3 regions of the Cellvibrio sp. ATLC23 genome follow, and region 3 is predicted to be linked to each of the others. Evidence: predicted binding sites of a transcription regulator. Region 3 holds the regulator's gene; each other region holds the start of a gene.
The links. Region 3 encodes sigma-54, which starts transcription at its own class of promoters, with help from an activator protein. Its sites were predicted from a motif close to TGGCACANNNNTTGCNNT; they were not measured.
Positions count from the first base shown of each region.

Region 1: a site for sigma-54 is predicted at 1,080-1,097, ahead of glnA (type I glutamate--ammonia ligase). Genes of this name have one in related genera too.
Region 2: a site for sigma-54 is predicted at 3,533-3,550, ahead of AC2CG4_RS19420 (PEP-CTERM sorting domain-containing protein). Genes of this name have one in related genera too.

Region 1 is NZ_JBXUOS010000008.1:18,678-24,830, forward strand. Features, by position in the region: gene glnA (type I glutamate--ammonia ligase) at 1-916, opposite strand, end outside; gene AC2CG4_RS13430 (cation:proton antiporter) at 1,505-2,707, shown strand; gene AC2CG4_RS13435 (methyl-accepting chemotaxis protein) at 2,784-4,403, opposite strand; gene thiI (tRNA uracil 4-sulfurtransferase ThiI) at 4,668-6,143, shown strand; gene AC2CG4_RS13445 (acyltransferase family protein) at 6,143-6,153, shown strand, end outside.
Region 2 is NZ_JBXUOS010000015.1:114,993-121,145, reverse strand. Features, by position in the region: gene ftsY (signal recognition particle-docking protein FtsY) at 44-1,159, opposite strand; gene rsmD (16S rRNA (guanine(966)-N(2))-methyltransferase RsmD) at 1,291-1,911, shown strand; gene coaD (pantetheine-phosphate adenylyltransferase) at 2,029-2,508, shown strand; gene mutM (bifunctional DNA-formamidopyrimidine glycosylase/DNA-(apurinic or apyrimidinic site) lyase) at 2,530-3,342, opposite strand; gene AC2CG4_RS19420 (PEP-CTERM sorting domain-containing protein) at 3,663-4,307, shown strand; gene AC2CG4_RS19415 (HDOD domain-containing protein) at 4,401-5,801, opposite strand; gene rpmG (50S ribosomal protein L33) at 6,039-6,153, opposite strand, start outside.
Region 3 is NZ_JBXUOS010000006.1:206,013-212,165, forward strand. Features, by position in the region: gene lptB (LPS export ABC transporter ATP-binding protein) at 1-216, shown strand, start outside; gene AC2CG4_RS11860 (RNA polymerase factor sigma-54) at 420-2,024, shown strand; gene hpf (ribosome hibernation-promoting factor, HPF/YfiA family) at 2,131-2,421, shown strand; gene ptsN (PTS IIA-like nitrogen regulatory protein PtsN) at 2,521-2,970, shown strand; gene rapZ (RNase adapter RapZ) at 2,984-3,853, shown strand; gene AC2CG4_RS11880 (HPr family phosphocarrier protein) at 3,857-4,129, shown strand; gene yjgA (ribosome biogenesis factor YjgA) at 4,303-4,821, shown strand; gene AC2CG4_RS11890 (YhdP family protein) at 4,877-6,153, opposite strand, start outside.

The DNA.
Region 1 (6,153 bases), on a different contig from region 3:
ATGCTTTAGCGTGCTTGATGATACCGCCCACGTAGTACAGAGCAGTTTCGCTCAAACCAGCATAGGAATCGCCTGCGAATTGGTTTTTGCCGTTCTTGGAGAAAGACTGGTGAACGTGCATACCTGAACCGTTATCACCGATCAAAGGCTTCGGCATAAAGGTTGCGGTTTTACCGTATTGGTGCGCAACGTTGTGTACGCAGTACTTGAGGATCTGTACTTCGTCCGCTTTCTTAACCAGAGTGTTAGCGCCTACACCGATTTCACATTGGCCAGCGTTAGCAACTTCGTGGTGGTGAATCTCAATTTCCAGGCCCATTGCTTCCATCGCATTACACATAGCGCCGCGGATGTCGTGCAGTGAGTCAACCGGAGCAACTGGGAAGTAACCGCCTTTTACGCGTGGAGCGTGGCCGTGCTTACCTTCAATATCATCACCTGACGACCAAGCTGCTTCTTCAGATTTGATTTTGTAGAAAGCGCCGCCCATTGAGCTGTGGAAGTGAACGCTGTCGAAGATAAAGAATTCTGGCTCTGGACCAAACAGGGCAACATCACCCAAACCAGTAGACTTCAGATACTCTTCAGCGCGCAGACCGATAGAGCGTGGGTCGCGATCGTAGCCTTGCATGGTGGCTGGCTCAACGATGTTACAGCGAATGTTGATAGTCGCTTCATCGTAGAATGGATCCAATACCGCAGTTGAATCGTCCGGCATCAGGATCATGTCTGAGTCGTTAATACCTTTCCAACCAGCAATAGAAGAACCGTCAAACATTTTGCCATCAACGAAGAAACTGTCGTTTACAACGTGTGAAGGGAAAGTAACGTGCTGCTCTTTGCCTTTAAAGTCGGTGAAGCGCAGGTCGATCCAGCGAGCTTCGTGTTCTTTGATCAGGTCTAAAGTCTTAGACATTGAATGCCTCCAAGTTGTAATAGCCCGAAGGCTACGGATTGTGAAAGTTGTTATTACGGCCAATAAACAACCCTAAAGAGGGTGGCTTACCTGAAAATTTTCCCACTTCATCCGGGCTCGCGACTCATTTCGGTGAGCGGGGCAAGACTAGGGTGTCAGAAAAGGGGCAAAATATATGCCATTTAAGGAAAATAGCAATAAGCGTTTAAAAATAAGGCTTCCCGGCGATAAGGCAACGCTACAGAATACACCAAAGCACCAAAATAGAGCGCAAAAACTCCTTATTGCACCAGAATAAAGCAGCAAAGGTTAAATCTTGGCAGCCCGTTTTACCCCACAGCAACACCCATGCTAGTGTGCCAGCAGCATGCGCCAAATTGCATCACTTTTATGGCAAGCAAACGACAAAATCCAATCAAGAAAATAGTTTTACAGTTGATTAGCTTTTAACTAAGCAACCCATAGTAATTATCTATAAGCTGACTATCGAATGGCGCAAAAAATCCCTGTAGCGTGCGCCATTCGTCAAACGGACGATAAGGCAAATTTACAAATCCTAATAAGAAGTAAGGGCTTAGCAAGATGCATATGACCACAACCGAAATATTCCTGATCGCGATGGTGATTATTTTTACTGTCCCCTTCCTGATTTGGCGCCTCGGCAGAACCGACTACTGGGCGCCGCTAGTTGTAGTGCAGATCATTATGGGCATAGTGCTTGGTCCCGGGGTACTGGGTAAGGCGTTCCCCGAGTATTACAGCTTTGTCTTTAATCCAGACGTTATCAAATCGCTCAATGGCATTGCCTGGTGGGCGGTAATGATTTTTGTCTGGATCGCCGGTATTGAGCTAGATCTGAAAAAAGCTTGGCAATACAAGCGCGAAAGTGGCATCACCGCCGGTCTCGCACTGGGCACACCGCTGCTATTTGGCTGCGGCGCAGCAATCCTAATGATGAGTTTTAGCGATGGCTGGGTTGGTCCAAATGGTCTGACCTGGCAGTTTATTCTCGGTGTCGGCATGGCTTGCGCGGTAACCGCACTACCCATTCTGATTCTGTTTATGGAAAAGATGGAAATCCTGCGCCAGCCCATCGGCCAGCGGATTTTGCGTTACGCCAGCCTTGATGACATCGCCATTTGGGGCGTGCTCGCCCTGATCCTGCTGGATTGGGAGCGCGTCGGTCGCCAAGGCATGTTCCTAATCGGCTTTGCCCTCGCCGCTTATTTGTTTCGCAAACTGATGGTGGCGATTGAAGAGAAAGACCGCTGGTATTCCGGTTTTATCTGGCTCGCTATCTGTGGCTTGGCTGCAGATTGGGCCGGGTTGCACTATATGGTGGGTGCATTTTTAGCAGGCGCAGTGATGGATGCCGAATGGTTTAATCAGGAAGATATGGACAAGCTGCGCCATTTTGTACTGATGATCATTATGCCGGTATTCTTCCTCAGCACCGGCCTGCGCACCAATTGGGAGGTGGGTGGCACAACCGTATTTATCGCTGCCGCTATCCTGTTGATTGCCTCAGTCGCAGGGAAATTGGTGGGCATTCACGCCGCCGGTAAGATTCTCAATTGGCAAAAGGGCGAAGCCTCAATCATCGGCTGGCTACTGCAAACCAAGGCGTTGATTATGATCATCTTCGCCAATGTGCTGCTCGATAAACAGATCATCACCAGTGAAACATTTACCGCACTACTGGTAATGGCTATCGCCAGCACTATGTTGACCATACCGGTGGTGACGCCCAAGCTAAAGATGATGAAAGAACTTATTTCCCGCGCGAAATAACCAGCGCTGGATTGAATCGACAAAAATCAAAAAGCCCCGGCTGGTGAGCGGCGGGGCTTTTGATGCGGCCTAATAATTAGATAACAAAACGCGACACCAAGGTATTAAGGTCAGTAGCCAGACGTGCCAATTCATATGTCGCCGCGCTGGTTTGATTGGCTCCAGCAGCCGACTGGGTGGAGAGATCGCTAATATTCACGATATTGCGATCCACTTCCCGCGCTACGGCAGCCTGCTCCTCAGAGGCACTGGCGATTAACAGGTTGCGCTCGCCAATCTGCCCGGCCTTTTGGTAAATCTGCTCCAACGCCCCACCGGCCTCTTCGGCCACAGTTAAGGTTTTACTCGCGTGCTCCACACTGTTCTTCATTGAGTGCACTGCGGCTGCGGTTCCACCCTGAACGGTGCTAATCATTTGTTCAATTTCTTGGGTAGATACCTGAGTGCGATGCGCCAAAGCGCGCACCTCGTCTGCCACTACGGCAAAACCTCGCCCAGCTTCCCCCGCTCGCGCCGCTTCAATCGCCGCGTTCAATGCAAGCAGGTTGGTTTGTTCGGCAATAGCGCGAATAACATCCAAGACCTTACCAATATCTTTTGATTGATCCGCTAAACCGCCGATCAATGCCGACGTACGGTTAAACTCGTCGGTCATTGATCTCAAGGCGGTAACAGTGTGTTTTACCTTATCGCGCCCTTCATGTGCCAGGCGCGATGATTCGCTCGATTCTTCCGCCGTGCTAACCGCATTGCGCGCCACATCATCTACCGCAGCACTCATTTGTGTCACGGCCGAGGCGGCCTGTTGAATTTCATCGTTCTGCCGCTGCAGGTTGCGTGACGAGTCCTCAGCCACCGAACTCAACTCCTCGCCTGCAGAGGCCAGCTGTACAGATGAGTTACCAATGTGAGCGATGGTAGTGCGCAAATTATCCTGCATCAATGCGAGAGAGGCGAGCAACTGCGCGGGCTCGTCCTTACCTGCAAAATATATTTTCTGCGTCAAATTGCCACCCGCAATCGTTTCGGTAGCAATTACCGCTTCTTGTAACGGGGTAACGATGCTGCGCGTAATCGCAACTGCCAGAATGGCAGTAACTAATAAGGCAATGACAATACTGCTAATGACTAATGTTTGAGCACCACTGTATGCTTTAGCCGACTCCAGAGCCGCCCGCTCAGCGTGGTCGCGACTGATCTTTTCCAATTTGTTGAGCATCTCACTCATCCGATCAGCGATAGATTTCAGCTCAACATCCACAATTGCAATTGCAGCTGCCGTATCACCAGCTTTCATTGCAACCAACACTTGCGAGGCACTTTTTCGATAGAGCTGCTTAGCTTGCACAAACTCCGCGAAAATGGGGCGCTCCTCTGGCTCCGTTATTTCCTGCTCGAAAGCGAGGGTTGCCTGATCAAGAGCTTGCTCACGAGCCTGTAAATTAGCTTCGCCTCTAGCGACACCGGCAGCGCTGGGGTCAACCACCAAACGTATAGCGCTGATCCTGTAGTAGAGTAGCGCTGAATTTAAATCCCCTATCGCGTTTAAAGTTGGAATCCAGATATTGTTAATTTCCTTGGTCTGGTTATTCATGTTCGACATGCCACCCAAACCAAACATACCTTGCATTAACAAAATCAGCGCCAGTACGCCAAAACCAAGTGTCAGTCGCAGCCCTATCTTGAACTCTCTCATTGTTACCTCTCAATTACCGAAAAATGCCCATCCAGTTAGGCGGCCAACATTATTTATATTGAAACAATGCACTGTTGAAAAATGGGGGATGGTTGTTGAGTATTGTTCAAGATGTCCAAAGGTAAAGATTTAAATTTTTTTGGTGTTATTGATCCAGATGCAAGCCAATCACGTAGATTGGCCGCTTTTTCTTGAATCTTGCTTTATAATCGCCGCCTTTTTATCCAGTCAGCACTCGCTGCATCCTGTCAGGCGCAATTCCCCATGCATATTGTTGTTAAAGTATTTTCCGAAATCATCATTAAAAGCCCCCCCGTACGGAAGCGTTTTATCAAACAATTGCGCGATAATTTGCGCCTGCTGTTGCGCAATGTGGGCGTGGATATCGATGTGCAACGCGATTGGGAAAAAATCGAAATTCGCTGCCCCAATGTCGATACCAGCACCGCCGCACAAATTGCGGAAGTTCTGGCACACACTCCCGGCATCGCCAACTTTTCGGTGCTGCATGACTACCCACTAGGTGACCTCGACGCGATTTTTCAGCAAACCTTAACCCATTGGCGCGACGCCCTTGCCGGTAAAACGTTTTGCGTGCGTGTTAAACGTGTGGGTAAACACCCCTACAGTTCAGTTGAGGTAGAGCGATACGTCGGCGGTGGTTTACTGCAACACTCAGCGGCCAAAGGTGTCGACCTGCATAAACCCGATGTCACCGTGTACCTCGAGATTAAAGATGAGCGTCTGTGGGTGCTTACCAGTAAAACCCAGGGCATGTGCGGCTATCCACTGGGTGCACAAGATCCGGTACTGTCGTTAATTTCGGGCGGTTTTGACTCCACTGTCTCCACCTACTTGTGTATCAAACGCGGCCTGCGCGCGCACTACTGCTTTTTTAATCTGGGCGGGCGCGCCCATGAAATCGGCGTAAAAGAAGTCGCCTATTACTTGTGGAATAAATACGGCGCATCCCACCGCGTTAAATTTGTCACAGTGCCGTTTGAAGATGTAGTGCGCGAAATTTTAGAAAAGGTGGATAACCCCTACATGGGCGTTACGCTCAAACGCATGATGCTGCGCGCTGCGGAAAAAGTGGCGGAGTCGCTAGAGATTCCTGCACTGGTCACCGGTGAAAGTGTCGCCCAGGTATCCAGCCAGACCCTCGTCAACTTAAATGCCATCGATCGCGCCATCGACATGCTGGTGCTGCGCCCGCTCGCCACTATGGACAAGGGCGATATCATCGACCTTTCGCGCAAAATCGGCACCGAGAGTTTTGCTGCGAGCATGCCGGAATACTGCGGCGTAATCTCGGTGAACCCGACCACCCGCGCAAAAATGCACAAGGTGGAACACGAAGAAAGCAAATTCGATATGGCGATATTAGAGCGCGCGATTGCCGAGCGCCGCGCGCAAAATATCGATGAAATTGTCGATGAACTGGATGCGGATTTATCCGTGCCGGTGGTGGGCGAAGTCAATGCGCCCGATGTGATTATCGATATTCGCCACCCGGATGAGCAGGAAGCCAATCCGCTAAAAGTGAGCGGCGTGGAAGTGCGCACCATTCCGTTCTACTCGCTCAACCACAACTTCGCCAATCTGGATATGAGCCGCCAGTATTATCTCTACTGCCAAAAAGGGGTGATGAGCCAATTGCATGCGGCCAATTTGAAAGATGCGGGTAAGCTGAATGTCGGCGTTTATCGCCCAGAGCCCAAAAGCGCCTGCGCTATTTAATGAGCGGTTC
Region 2 (6,153 bases), on a different contig from region 3:
TGCGTCAGCTTGGTTAATTAATCGTTGTTTAATTAACATTTACTTAACTGACATCGGCCTGATTAAACAGCGCCTTGATAAACGGTTCCGCCGCAAACGGCTGCAAATCATCAATCGCCTCGCCCACGCCGATAAACCGTACCGGCAGTGCAAACTTTTTACTCAGCGCAAAAATCACTCCGCCTTTGGCAGTGCCATCCAACTTGGTCAGCACCAAACCGGTCACGCCAGCGGCGTCGCGGAAGGTTTCGGTTTGATTGACCGCATTTTGGCCAGTGCCTGCATCCAGCACCAATAAGACTTCATGGGGCGCGGAGCCATCGACTTTGGCCATCACCCGTTTGACTTTGGACAACTCATCCATCAAATGGTTTTTATTGTGCAAGCGACCGGCAGTATCGGCGATGATCACGTCAATTCCACGCGATTTGGCCGCTTGTAGCGCATCATAAATAACCGAGGCAGAATCTGCACCGGTATGCTGGGCGATCACCGGTACGTTGTTGCGCTCACCCCAGACTTGCAGCTGTTCGACCGCCGCCGCGCGGAATGTATCCCCCGCCGCGAGCATGACTTTTTTACCTTCATTTTGCAGGCGCTTGGCGAGTTTGCCGATGGTGGTGGTTTTACCCACGCCATTTACACCCACCACCAGAATCACATAGGGCTGTTTGCTGCTATCGATAAGCAAGGGTTTTTCCACCGGGCGCAACAAATCGGTGAGCTGTTCACGCAGGGCTTGGTAGAGTGCAGCTACATCGTTGAGCTGTTTGCGTGCGACGCGACTGGTGAGGCTATCGATAATTTCTGTTGTTGCCTCCATGCCCACATCGGCCACCAGCAGCTGGGTTTCCAGCTCTTCGAAGAGCTCATCGTCGATGGTTTTACGGCCGAGAAACAGATTGCCCAAACCTTCGGCAAAGTGGCTGCTGGTGCGGCTTAAACCCTGTTTGATACGGGCAAAAAAGCCGAGCTTCGCTGGCGCTTCAGCTGCTACCGATTCAGGCGCTACTGCTACTGGTGCAACCGCAGCAACCGACTCTTCCACCGCTACTTCAGCAGTGGAAGTTTCAGCCGCTGCAATGGCGACGGGCGGCTCATCGGCAGCTGGGGTGGCGGTATCGGGCTTTTCAGATTTTTTAAACAGATTAAAAAACATAATGTTGGTCTGGGGTGTGAGCTAAAGAGCGGTTAACGATTAGTTGGCGCGGCGCGCATGCAGATTAGTGATTCTGCAAATTCAACAAAGCCGCTATCCTACCACTTCTGATCTATTCATAGAGAAATGCCTTGTCCAAACCTGTCGCAAAAACAAGCGTTAAAAACCCTAAAGCCAGCAACCAATTGCGCATCATTGGCGGCCAGTGGCGCGGGCGCAAACTCAGCTTTCCCGATGTGGATGGCCTGCGCCCGACCGGCGATCGCATCCGCGAGACACTGTTTAACTGGCTGGCGCCGGATATTCAGGGTGCGCACTGCTTGGATTTGTTTGCCGGTTCAGGCGCTTTGGGGCTGGAGGCTTTATCGCGCGGGGCTGAATCCAGCTGGCTGCTGGAGAAGCACCCACTCGCAGCGCAACAATTAAAAAGTAACCTGCAACTGTTACAAGCAGGCAATGGCAAGGTCGAACAGGTCGATAGCCTCGTCTGGTTAAACCACCAGCCGCCCGCGCAGCAATTCGATATAGTCTTTATCGACCCGCCGTTTGCGCTGGATTTGTGGGGTGCGATCGTCGCGGCACTTGAAACGGGGCATTGGCTCAGCGAGGCAGCGGTTATCTACCTTGAAGCGCCGCGCGATGCCCAGTTACAGCTACCGGCCAACTGGCAACTGCACCGCGACAAACAAGCCGGACAGGTCAGCTACCGCTTGTATTATCGCCATCAAACAGGACAACATCAGAACAGCTAAACAGCAACTACACTGTTTAGCGAAAGAAAATTGCATGCGGATATCTTAACTGGTCAGTGACCAGTGAATTTTGTACCATGCGCGCCTCGCCAACGGCACCCTCCACGGAATACACCTATGCGCACAGTGGTCTACCCAGGTACTTTTGACCCCATCACCAACGGCCATATCGATTTGGTCGAGCGCGCCTGTCGCTTATTTGACAATGTGATACTGGCAGTGGCGGCGAGCACCCGTAAAAACCCACTCTTCACCTTGGATGAGCGCGTCGCATTGGCGCAGGAAACCCTTGCCCATGTACCCAATGTAACGGTCTGCGGCTTCGATATTTTGCTGGTGGATTTTGTCCGCCAGCAAAAAGCGCAGGCGGTATTGCGCGGTTTGCGCGCCGTATCGGACTTTGAATATGAATTCCAATTGGCCAATATGAATCGCGCGCTGGCGCCGACCATGGAAAGCATCTTTCTCACTCCCGCCGAACATCTTTCTTATATTTCTTCTTCGATTGTGCGCGAGATTGCCTTTCTCGGTGGCGATGTGAGCAAGTTTGTTGCGGCTCCCGTAGAAGCAGCCTTGAAGCGCAAATTCGGCAAATAACCCCGCGCAATCACCGGTCAACTACTTTTGGCAAGCCACACAATACACCGTGGTGCGATCACTCATGCGCACTTCTTTGAGCGGCTTTTTGCACAGCGTACAGGGTTCGCCACCGCGCCCGTACACCAGTAGCTGCTGCTTAAAATAACCTGGCTTGCCATCACCGCCGACAAAATCGCGCAATGTCGTCCCGCCCTGATCAATCGAGCGCTGCAGTACAAACTTGATATCGCGCACCAGATCTTCACAGTTTTTACGTGTTAGCAATCCGGCTTTGCGGATGGGCTTGATGCCCGCCATAAACAGCGATTCATTGGCGTAGATATTGCCCACCCCCACCACGATTTTACTGTCCATAATGAACTGCTTGATCGCCTGTGTACGCTTGCGGGTTCGCTCATATAAATAATCTGCTGTGAAGCTTTCGGTCAGCGGCTCCGGCCCCAGATCCACCAGCAGCTTATGCAACTCCGGCGCACCCTCCACCCACAGCAAACTACCAAATCGACGCGGATCACAATAGCGCAACACCCGCTGGCCAAACACCAGATCAAAATGGTCGTGAAACGACGGCGGCTCATCCGCCTTGGCGATACGCAAACTGCCCGACATACCCAAATGGATCAGTGCATTGCCATTGCCAAAATCCAACAACAGATACTTACCGCGTCGCGTCGCACCGAGTAAACGCCGCCCAGTGACCAACTCCGTCAGACCTGCCGTAATCGGCCAGCGTAACCGCGGTTGACGAATGACAATCTCCGTCACTTTTTGCCCAATCAGGTGAGGGGCAATACCGCGCAGGGTTGTTTCGACTTCGGGTAACTCGGGCATGATTTTTCCTACTTTTTTATCACTAAAGATTACATGCTAAAGAGCTGATAGACCTAAATCATCACTTTTGGCGCAATTATCTACAAAATGACACTAAATTTACTTTGTTTGGCATGGAAATCCACAAAATTCCAACTAGAATATTAAATGTGACACGCATCACAACAAAAAGAGAACCAATTCTCAGTTTTGGCCTGCATGTTGCTGATACGAGTTTGACTGACGAAAGCCCAGAGGTAGCGGGTAAGCGTCAATGTGTGTGTTTTTGAATTGCTTATGGTCCCGCTACTGCGCGACTCGCTGTTACCTTGGAGTGTTTAATGAAAAAATTGTTTAACGCGTTATTTTTACCGCTGCTATTAGCAACTGGCGCTGCACACGCACTGCCGATTATTACCTTATCCAACGTGGGTGAGGTCACCACCTCAGTCGCGGGCGCGACAACTATCGATTTTAATAGCGGCTGTGGTTATGCCACCTGTACCGGCGATTTCGCCTTAGTTGTCGGCAGCCAAAGTGGCAAATATGCCCAGCCATTGGGTGTTAATTCACAGTATCTCAGCGTACCTAAACCATCGCCCACCACTAAAAGTGCCACATTTACCCTTGGCACCACAGCGGATTATTTTGGACTATTCTGGGGTTCAATCGATAGCTACAACTTTATTAGCTTCTATTTAAATAACGCGTTGGTCGCCAGCTATTCAGGTCGCGATATTGTCGGTCAGTTCGCCAATGGCAACCAATTGAGCTACAGCTCAAACCGCTACATTAACTTTAATTTTGGTAACAGCGCTTACGATCGCGTGACATTGGCCAGCACCGGCTTCGCCTTTGAAAGTGACAACCACGCCTTCAAAAAACTTGTGTCAGTAACTGAACCAACCACCGCACTGTTGTTTTTAATGGGACTGGTTGGTTTGGCATTAGCGCGCCGTCAGGTGCGCATCAGTCACCGCGATTAATTTATTCCGCGCCCGCAAAAAAACCGCTGCAAAATTCAATTATGCAGCGGTTTTTTATTTTACTTGTCCAGGCATCCACACTAACTATTTGCGTTAACTATTCGCACTAAAGCGCATCATTAAATTCAATTGGTTAACAATCAATTGGAACTCTTCAAATTGGCGCGCAGTAAAAGCGCCTGCCTCAGCATCGGCATAAGCTATAGCCATCAACCGTTTATTTAATAACAATGGCGCAAGGAAAATTGCACCGCTGGCACCCATCATATGCAGCGCACCTGTATCCCTTAATGCAACACTAGGTTTATACCAAAGCGGTTGTTGATTACGCAGAAACTCATGCAACATTTCGCCCTTGCGCAACTGCTCGAGGTTAATTTTTACTTTCTGCCGCCACAAGTGCGTGCCGCTGCCCGCGACATAACGCACCTCAAGCATTTTGCTTTTAAGGTCGACCACCAAAATGGCAATTCGTGCAAGATCAGCCGCTTCATGTAACGCAGCAAGGCACAGCTGGGTGATTTTTGGCATATCATCACCCGCCAACATTGCTTTGTGTATCAGGTTAAGTTGCTGCTGAAAAAAATACTCCGGCCTTTCTGCTAGTACTACTTTTTCTTCAATTAATGCAGGGTCGGGCAGCGCACTGATCAATACATCGACGCCATAAATTTTTGCGATGACAGATGCCTCATCGGCCATCATCAGAATTTGTTTTTTTGCATCTTCTAGCGAAATTTTGCAAAGCCTTGCCGTCTGCTGACACAGTTTTTCCATCTCCGCACTTTTGATACCACGGTGAATATAGGTGCTAATGTGATTACCCAAATTAACCGCACGCGCCGCAGCACTGGAGTGCACGTGATTTTCACAGGCTTCACTGAGCAGATCACCAAGCGTCCAATCTTTAATTAAATGGCGCGATAACAAACTGGTATCCACGCCCAAATACTCTTGCGCCAAACTGTGCTCAGCTTGAGGATCCTTGTCGCGCGCTTCGATAAAATTTTCGACCACAGGGCGCCCGGTAGAGATAAGGGCAAGCTCACTGATATTGCGCAGCAGCGCAGCGATAAATATCTGTTCCTTTTTTTCACCGTCTAAAAACGGCACCATAGCTTTGGCTTGCACCGCTGCGTGAAACGACCGCGCAAGGCTCTGAATAAGCAGGGCCTTGGGTTTACCCTTTAAAAAATTTTCAATCAGCGTAGTGGCAAGTGTGATGTTGCGTAGATTGTCAAAACCCAAATGAACTATCGCGCGCGAGACCGTTTTAATCGACGCAAACGACGGATTGTAGTGAACCGAGTTGGCGATCTTTAATACTTTGGAGGTGAGATCTGCGTCGCGCAAAATAATTTTGGTTAAATCTTCCGCACGACATTTTTCATTCTCACTCAGCTCGCAGATCTCCCTCACCACTGCATTGAGGGTTGGCAATTCTTGTTCAGCAAGAGCGGTCATCCATGCTTCAAGCCCGCGAATTTCTATCATAGGGGAAACCTGTATTGGCGCGACTAGAGGTAAATACAAACGTCAGAGTGCGGCGCTAAGGCCGGCACCTCAATTTTTATCTGTTATTAGACTGAGTGTAGTTCAGGTCGCTGAATTCTGCGTTTTGGCGCCTTAGATCTATTTTTTATTAACCGAAAGCAAATCTCAGGCAATAAAAAACCCGGCGCAAAGACCGGGTTTTTTATCGAATACAACAATCAAGAATCAAACCAGTAATTACTTGATTTTGCCTTCTTTGTAGATCACGTGTTGACGAACAACTGGATCAAACTTTTTGATTTCCATCTTTTCTGGCATGGTGCGCTTGTTCTTGTCAGTGGTGTAGAAGTGA
Region 3 (6,153 bases):
ATCTCTGTCAACGACATCAAAGAAATTGTGCGCCACCTTAAAGATCGCGGCATCGGCGTGTTAATTACCGACCACAACGTGCGCGAGACGCTGGATATCTGCGAGACCGCTTATATTGTCAGCGAAGGCCACATTATTGCCGAAGGTGATGCAGACACTGTGCTCAGCAATACTAAAGTGCGCGAGGTCTATCTGGGTGAGCATTTCCGCTTGTAAGCGAGTCAAATCCCTGCGCTAAGAGTGTTACCAACTGCCTTAATGGCACCACCATAAGCAACACACAAAAAACTTGACAAGTAACAATCTTTATCCATTAGGCATAAAGCTTGCTTAACTGTATTGCTTGCGCGCCAAACCCTGACTAAACTCCCCTTATCCGATGTTTTCCATCCGCGTTATAAGGGTTTGTCGTTCACATAATGAAGCAATCTCTCCAGCTCAAACTCGGTCAACAGCTGACCATGACCCCACAATTGCAACAGGCTATTCGCCTTTTGCAACTATCGACCTTAGATCTGCAACAAGAAATCCAGGAAGCGCTCGAATCCAACCCAATGCTGGAAATGGAAGAAGCCTTCGATTCGTCAAACTCAACCAATGAGTATGAAGGTAGCGAGCAGGACAAAGCAGATTACACCCGCCAATTGGAAATCGCCGCGGAAGCGGGCGCTGATCACGGCAGCGACTTTACCGCAAGCGAAAACTTTTCCTCTACTGGCGATAATTACAGCGAGACCAGTAACACCAGCGATGGCGATAGCGATGTCTATGGCGAAGGCGAAAGCTTTAGCGCAGACAGCGGCGATTGGAGCGACTCCATTCCCAGCGATTTGCCAGTAGATACCAGTTGGGATGATGTGTACCAATCCTCCTCTAGCGGCAGCTCCAGCAATTACGACAACGAAGACGGTGATTTCGAGAGCCGCCGCGCAGTGACAGATTCGCTCTACGACCACCTGATGTGGCAATTGAATCTGACGCCTATGTCGGACCGCGACCGTGTACTGGCCATGGCAATTATCGATGCAGTGGAGCCCAGCGGCATGCTGTCCATCAGTATCGAAGAAATTTTTGAAGGTATGCGCGGCGATTTTGAAGAGCTGGAACTGGATGAAGTCCAAGCCGTTCAACACCGTTTACAGCAGTTTGATCCCTGCGGCGTGTGCAGCCAAAATCTATCTGAATGCCTGCTGGTACAGTTGCAACAATTTGACCCCAAAACACCGTTTTTGGAAGCGGCAAAGTTAATTACCAAACAATACTTGCCAGTGCTCGGCAGCCGCGATTATCGCCAGCTAATGCGCCGTACCAAATTAAAAGAAGCAGAGTTAAGCCAAGCGGTAGCCTTAATTCAAAGTTTAAATCCGCGGCCGGGCGATATGATTGCCAATGGCGATACCGAATACGTTGTTCCCGATGTATTTGTCGACAAACGCGATGGTCGCTGGATAGTTGAACTCAACCCGGACATAGCGCCGCGCTTGCGCATCAATTCCGATTACGCCTCCATGGTGAAACGCGCCGACTCCAGCACCGACAACACATTTTTAAAAGATAATCTGCAAGAAGCGCGCTGGTTCTTAAAAAGTTTGCAAAGCCGCAATGAAACCCTGCTGAAAGTGGCGAGCTGTATCGTAGAAAAACAGCGCGGCTTTTTAGATTACGGCCCCGAGGCAATGAAGCCATTGGTGCTGCACGATATAGCCGAAATTGTGGAGATGCACGAATCGACTATTTCGCGAGTCACTACGCAAAAATACATGCACACACCGCAGGGTATTTTTGAATTGAAATATTTTTTCTCCAGTCACGTCAGCACCGACAGCGGCGGAGAGTGTTCATCGACTGCAATTCGCGCCATCATCAAAAAATTGGTCAGTGCTGAAAACCCGAAAAAACCATTGAGCGACAGTAAAATTACCGACCTGCTCGGCGAGCAAGGCATTCAAGTGGCGCGACGTACGATTGCCAAATATCGTGAGTCGCTCAACATTCCGCCATCGAATGAGCGCAAAACGATTTAGCAATTAATGCTCAAAATAACTAGATTAACAGTGTGAGTCTAATGTAGGTTGTATTGTGAGGCTGCTCTAGTAACAGCCGTTTTGTTTCCAGCGAGAGGAAGTACTTATGCAATTAAATATCAGCGGTCACCACGTAGAAGTAACTGATTCAATGAGAGAGTATGTCTCCAGTAAATTGGAGCGACTGAGCCTGCACAACGACCGCATCACCAGTGTTAATGTCATCCTCTCGGTAGATAAACTGATTCAAAAAGCAGAAGCCACTATTCATGTAAGCGGTAAAGATTTATTTGCCGATGCCACCCATGAAGACCTGTATACCGCTATTGATGCACTATCCGACAAGCTTGATCGTCAATTGATTAAACACAAAGAGAAAATGCGCAGTCATCGCTGAGTGCATGGCAGCCAGCCATCGTTAATTTGAACCTATGCCGCCATTGCTAGTATGCGATGTCGGCATCACTTGTTGAGAGATGCACAGCATCACCTTGTTATGCAAATTCAATCCCTGATTAGCCCCGGCCGCACACTTTGTGGCGTTGAAGGTGGCAGTAAAAAACGTGCACTGGAGTTGCTCGCCAACACCATCGCACAAGATATTCCCGATATCGATGCCGATGAATTATTTCGCCGCCTGATTGGCCGCGAGCGTCTGGGTTCTACCGGCATAGGCCACGGCATTGCGATTCCCCACTGCCGGGTTGAGCATTGCAGCGGCACCGTAGGTGCGCTGATCACTCTGGCTGCGCCAATCGACTTCGATGCCATAGACTCGCAGCCAGTCGATATTTTATTCGCCATGCTGGTGCCGGAAGATGCCCATAGCGAACATTTACAAACCCTCGCCGCGCTTGCTGGTGCATTAAATAACGCTGAATACCGCCAGCGTTTGCGGGCGGCCAAGAGCAACGAAGCGCTTTATCAAGCAGCGCTAATCACTTAAGCAGGATTTTGTTATGCATCTGGTGATCGTCAGCGGCCTGTCAGGGTCGGGTAAAAGTACAGCGCTTCACGTTTTGGAAGACGTGGGTTTTAACTGTATCGACAATCTGCCGGTGAGCCTGTTGCCCGCACTGGTTGCCCAGATCCAGATCCACAAAGACGACCAGCACCGGTTTGCGATTGGCATAGATGTGCGCAATGCCTGGCAGGATCTGGCCATCTTTCCGCAAATGATTAGCACCCTAAAGGAGGCTCACCTACCCTTCCAAACCCTGTTTCTAGATTCACAGCCATCTGTGCTAATCCAACGCTTTAGTGAAACCCGACGCAAGCATCCACTGTCCGATAAACACACCAGCTTGGAAGAAGCTATTAGCGCAGAAGATCAGCTACTTGAACCTATTCGCGACTGCGCCGATCAAGTCATCGATACCAGCCACCTGAACCTGCACGAATTGCGCGATTTAGTAAAAGAGCGTGTGGTGGGGCGCAGTGAATCGACTATGGCTATTTTGTTTGAATCCTTTGGGTTCAAGCACGGGGTTCCGGTTAATGCCGATTTGGTATTCGATGCGCGCTGCCTGCCCAATCCTCATTGGAAACCTGCATTGCGACCCCAGACAGGCAGAGATCAGGACGTGATTGAGTTCCTTGAAGAACAAATAACGGTAAAGGAAATGTACGACGATATAGAACATTACCTGACCCGCTGGTTGCCGCGCTACCAAGCCAACAACCGCAGTTACATTACTATTGCGATAGGCTGTACCGGCGGCCAACACCGTTCGGTGTATTTATCCGAACGGTTACAAAAACATTTCGATCACAGTTTTAGCGATGTACAAGTTCGCCATCGCGACATTAACAAACACAAAAAACCCTAAACCATGCACATCGAAATACTCGACATCATTAATAAACGCGGCCTGCATGCACGTGCTGCAGCTAAACTTGCCACCCTTGCCAACCAGTATCAGGCCAAGGTGCAAGCGCGTGTCGGCGAAGGCCACTGGGCCGATGCCAAGAGCGTGATGTCATTGATGTTATTGGCTGCAAGTCAGGGAACCGCTTTGCAAGTCAGCGTGGAAGGTGAGGATGCCGAAGCCGCACTTTGTGCGATCCGCGCGTTGATTGCCGACCGCTTTGAAGAAGGCGAATAAACCAACTATCGTTATAGTCAGCCATTCTCCAACAGACATTCTGGCAAAAGCGGTTGTTGTTGTTGCTTTTCTGCACTAAGCTGCGCGACCTTTTCCGGCACCATGTATTACACGCTTTTGCCGGTTTAGCCCTATATTCATTTGCGCTTTGCGCACCAAGTACAGTTATTCTTATGGTTTACAACTACGACGACATCAATCCCGATGACTACATCCTCAGTAAATCGCAGGTTAAACGCGATATGCATGCGCTGCAGGCACTGGGTGAAAGTTTTATCACCATGAACGAAAAGCAACTCGCGCAGATTCCGCTGAGCGAGGAAATGCTGGACGCCATCTACATCGCGCGCAAAATGCCGCCCAAAGAGGCGCGCCGCCGCCAGATTCAATATATTGGCCGCTTGATGCGCGAAGGTAATCACGAAGAAATTAAAGCCGCTGTCGATAAGCTGCAAAACCGCAGCGACCAGTATGTACACCGCCAACATCAAGTAGAGCGCTATCGCGACTTGCTAATTGAAGGTGACAAGCAAATCTTCCAAACCTTGGTGACTTCTTGCCCAGGCATTGATGTACAACACTTGCGCCAGTTAATCCGCAGCGCGCAAAAAGAGCGCGAAGAAAATAAGCCGCCGGCGAATGCGCGCAAACTGTTCGGGTTTATTCGCGAGCAACTGGACGCACAGGATTAGTCATATATTCCGCTGCGAATCACACACAAACAATAAGGGCGCCCAGAAGGCGCCCTTATTGTTTCTTGCGAGTGCTATTTGCTGAAGGCTTGTCGGGTGGCAAGGCTTCCTCTTGTTTTTCATTTACGCTATCACGCAAACTTTTTTCACTTTCAAACAAGCGGTTAAAACGCATTTTCGGCTCGTCCCAACTGCCTTTAATCGTGTAACTGACACTAGTCGCCTGATCTACCTGCTTTTTGAATAGTTTGCTAATCAAATAAACACCGGCAGCGGCGGGCAATCCGGTTGCAAGGGCAGCATAGAAAGTTACGTTCCCAGCCACAGGCAAGGTGGCAACCAGACGGGTATTGAGGGTTTCATTGCGCAGATCAATACTGCCCGCCATTTGCATACCACTGGAGGGTGTGCGGACGATTAAGGGTTCTTCAAACACCATTGTTCCCTGATTGAAACGCACCTTTCCGTTGATAGCGTCATAGGCGAGGCCACTTTTGTAGAGATCCGAAAAGTCAAAACGCAATCGGCGCGCTAGCGTATCGAAGTTAAGAATCGACATCAGGCGCAGAATGCCGTCGCCCGCATTGGCTTCACGTTTAAAACGCCCGGTTTCAATTGCGATACTCATCTCGCCATTGAGATTTACCAGATTAAAGTCTTGCGGTGAGCCTGCCCAAAACAGATCGGCACTAAAGTGTGCAGTTTCGCTTTCTATAGTGTCTGGCTTACCCCACGCGCGCAATACGCCGCCCAAGTCAGCCGCACTTAAGTTGCCGATAAAACGTGTCTCTACTCCTGTTGGCGTGTTTTGCCAAATCAGACGGGCACCTTCCTGTGCCTCATCAACGGCGCTGACCGTAACACCTCTAATGCTGCCGCGAATATTATCGATCACCACCCCTTGCTCATTCGGGCGCAGTTGCAGCGACCAATTGCCATAGTTGTTATCGTCCAGCAACAAGGATGCAATACTGATGTTCGCCAAGGGTAATTTACGTGGATCAATAATCTGCACCGGTCTGGCTGGTGCAGCAGCACTGGTTTCTCCCGTTGCCTCGCCGGCACCATCCACTACCGCGATCTGATCTGCCTGCCCCAACATGTTCTGGGTGAGCGATAAGCGAGTCAAATCAACTTGCAATGGGATAAACGGACTGTCCGGCACTAACAACCTGCCTGCAACCACCGAATTCTCTACCTCCAGTTGCCAGCCAAGCGGCGCTGGTACGGCAATCACATTCAGATTTTCAAGAACAGTGGAGCCAAGCTCATACTGCCCCAACATCAACTCCGCACGAAAGGGCAAACCGGCGACCAGCCCTGCGGGCACTT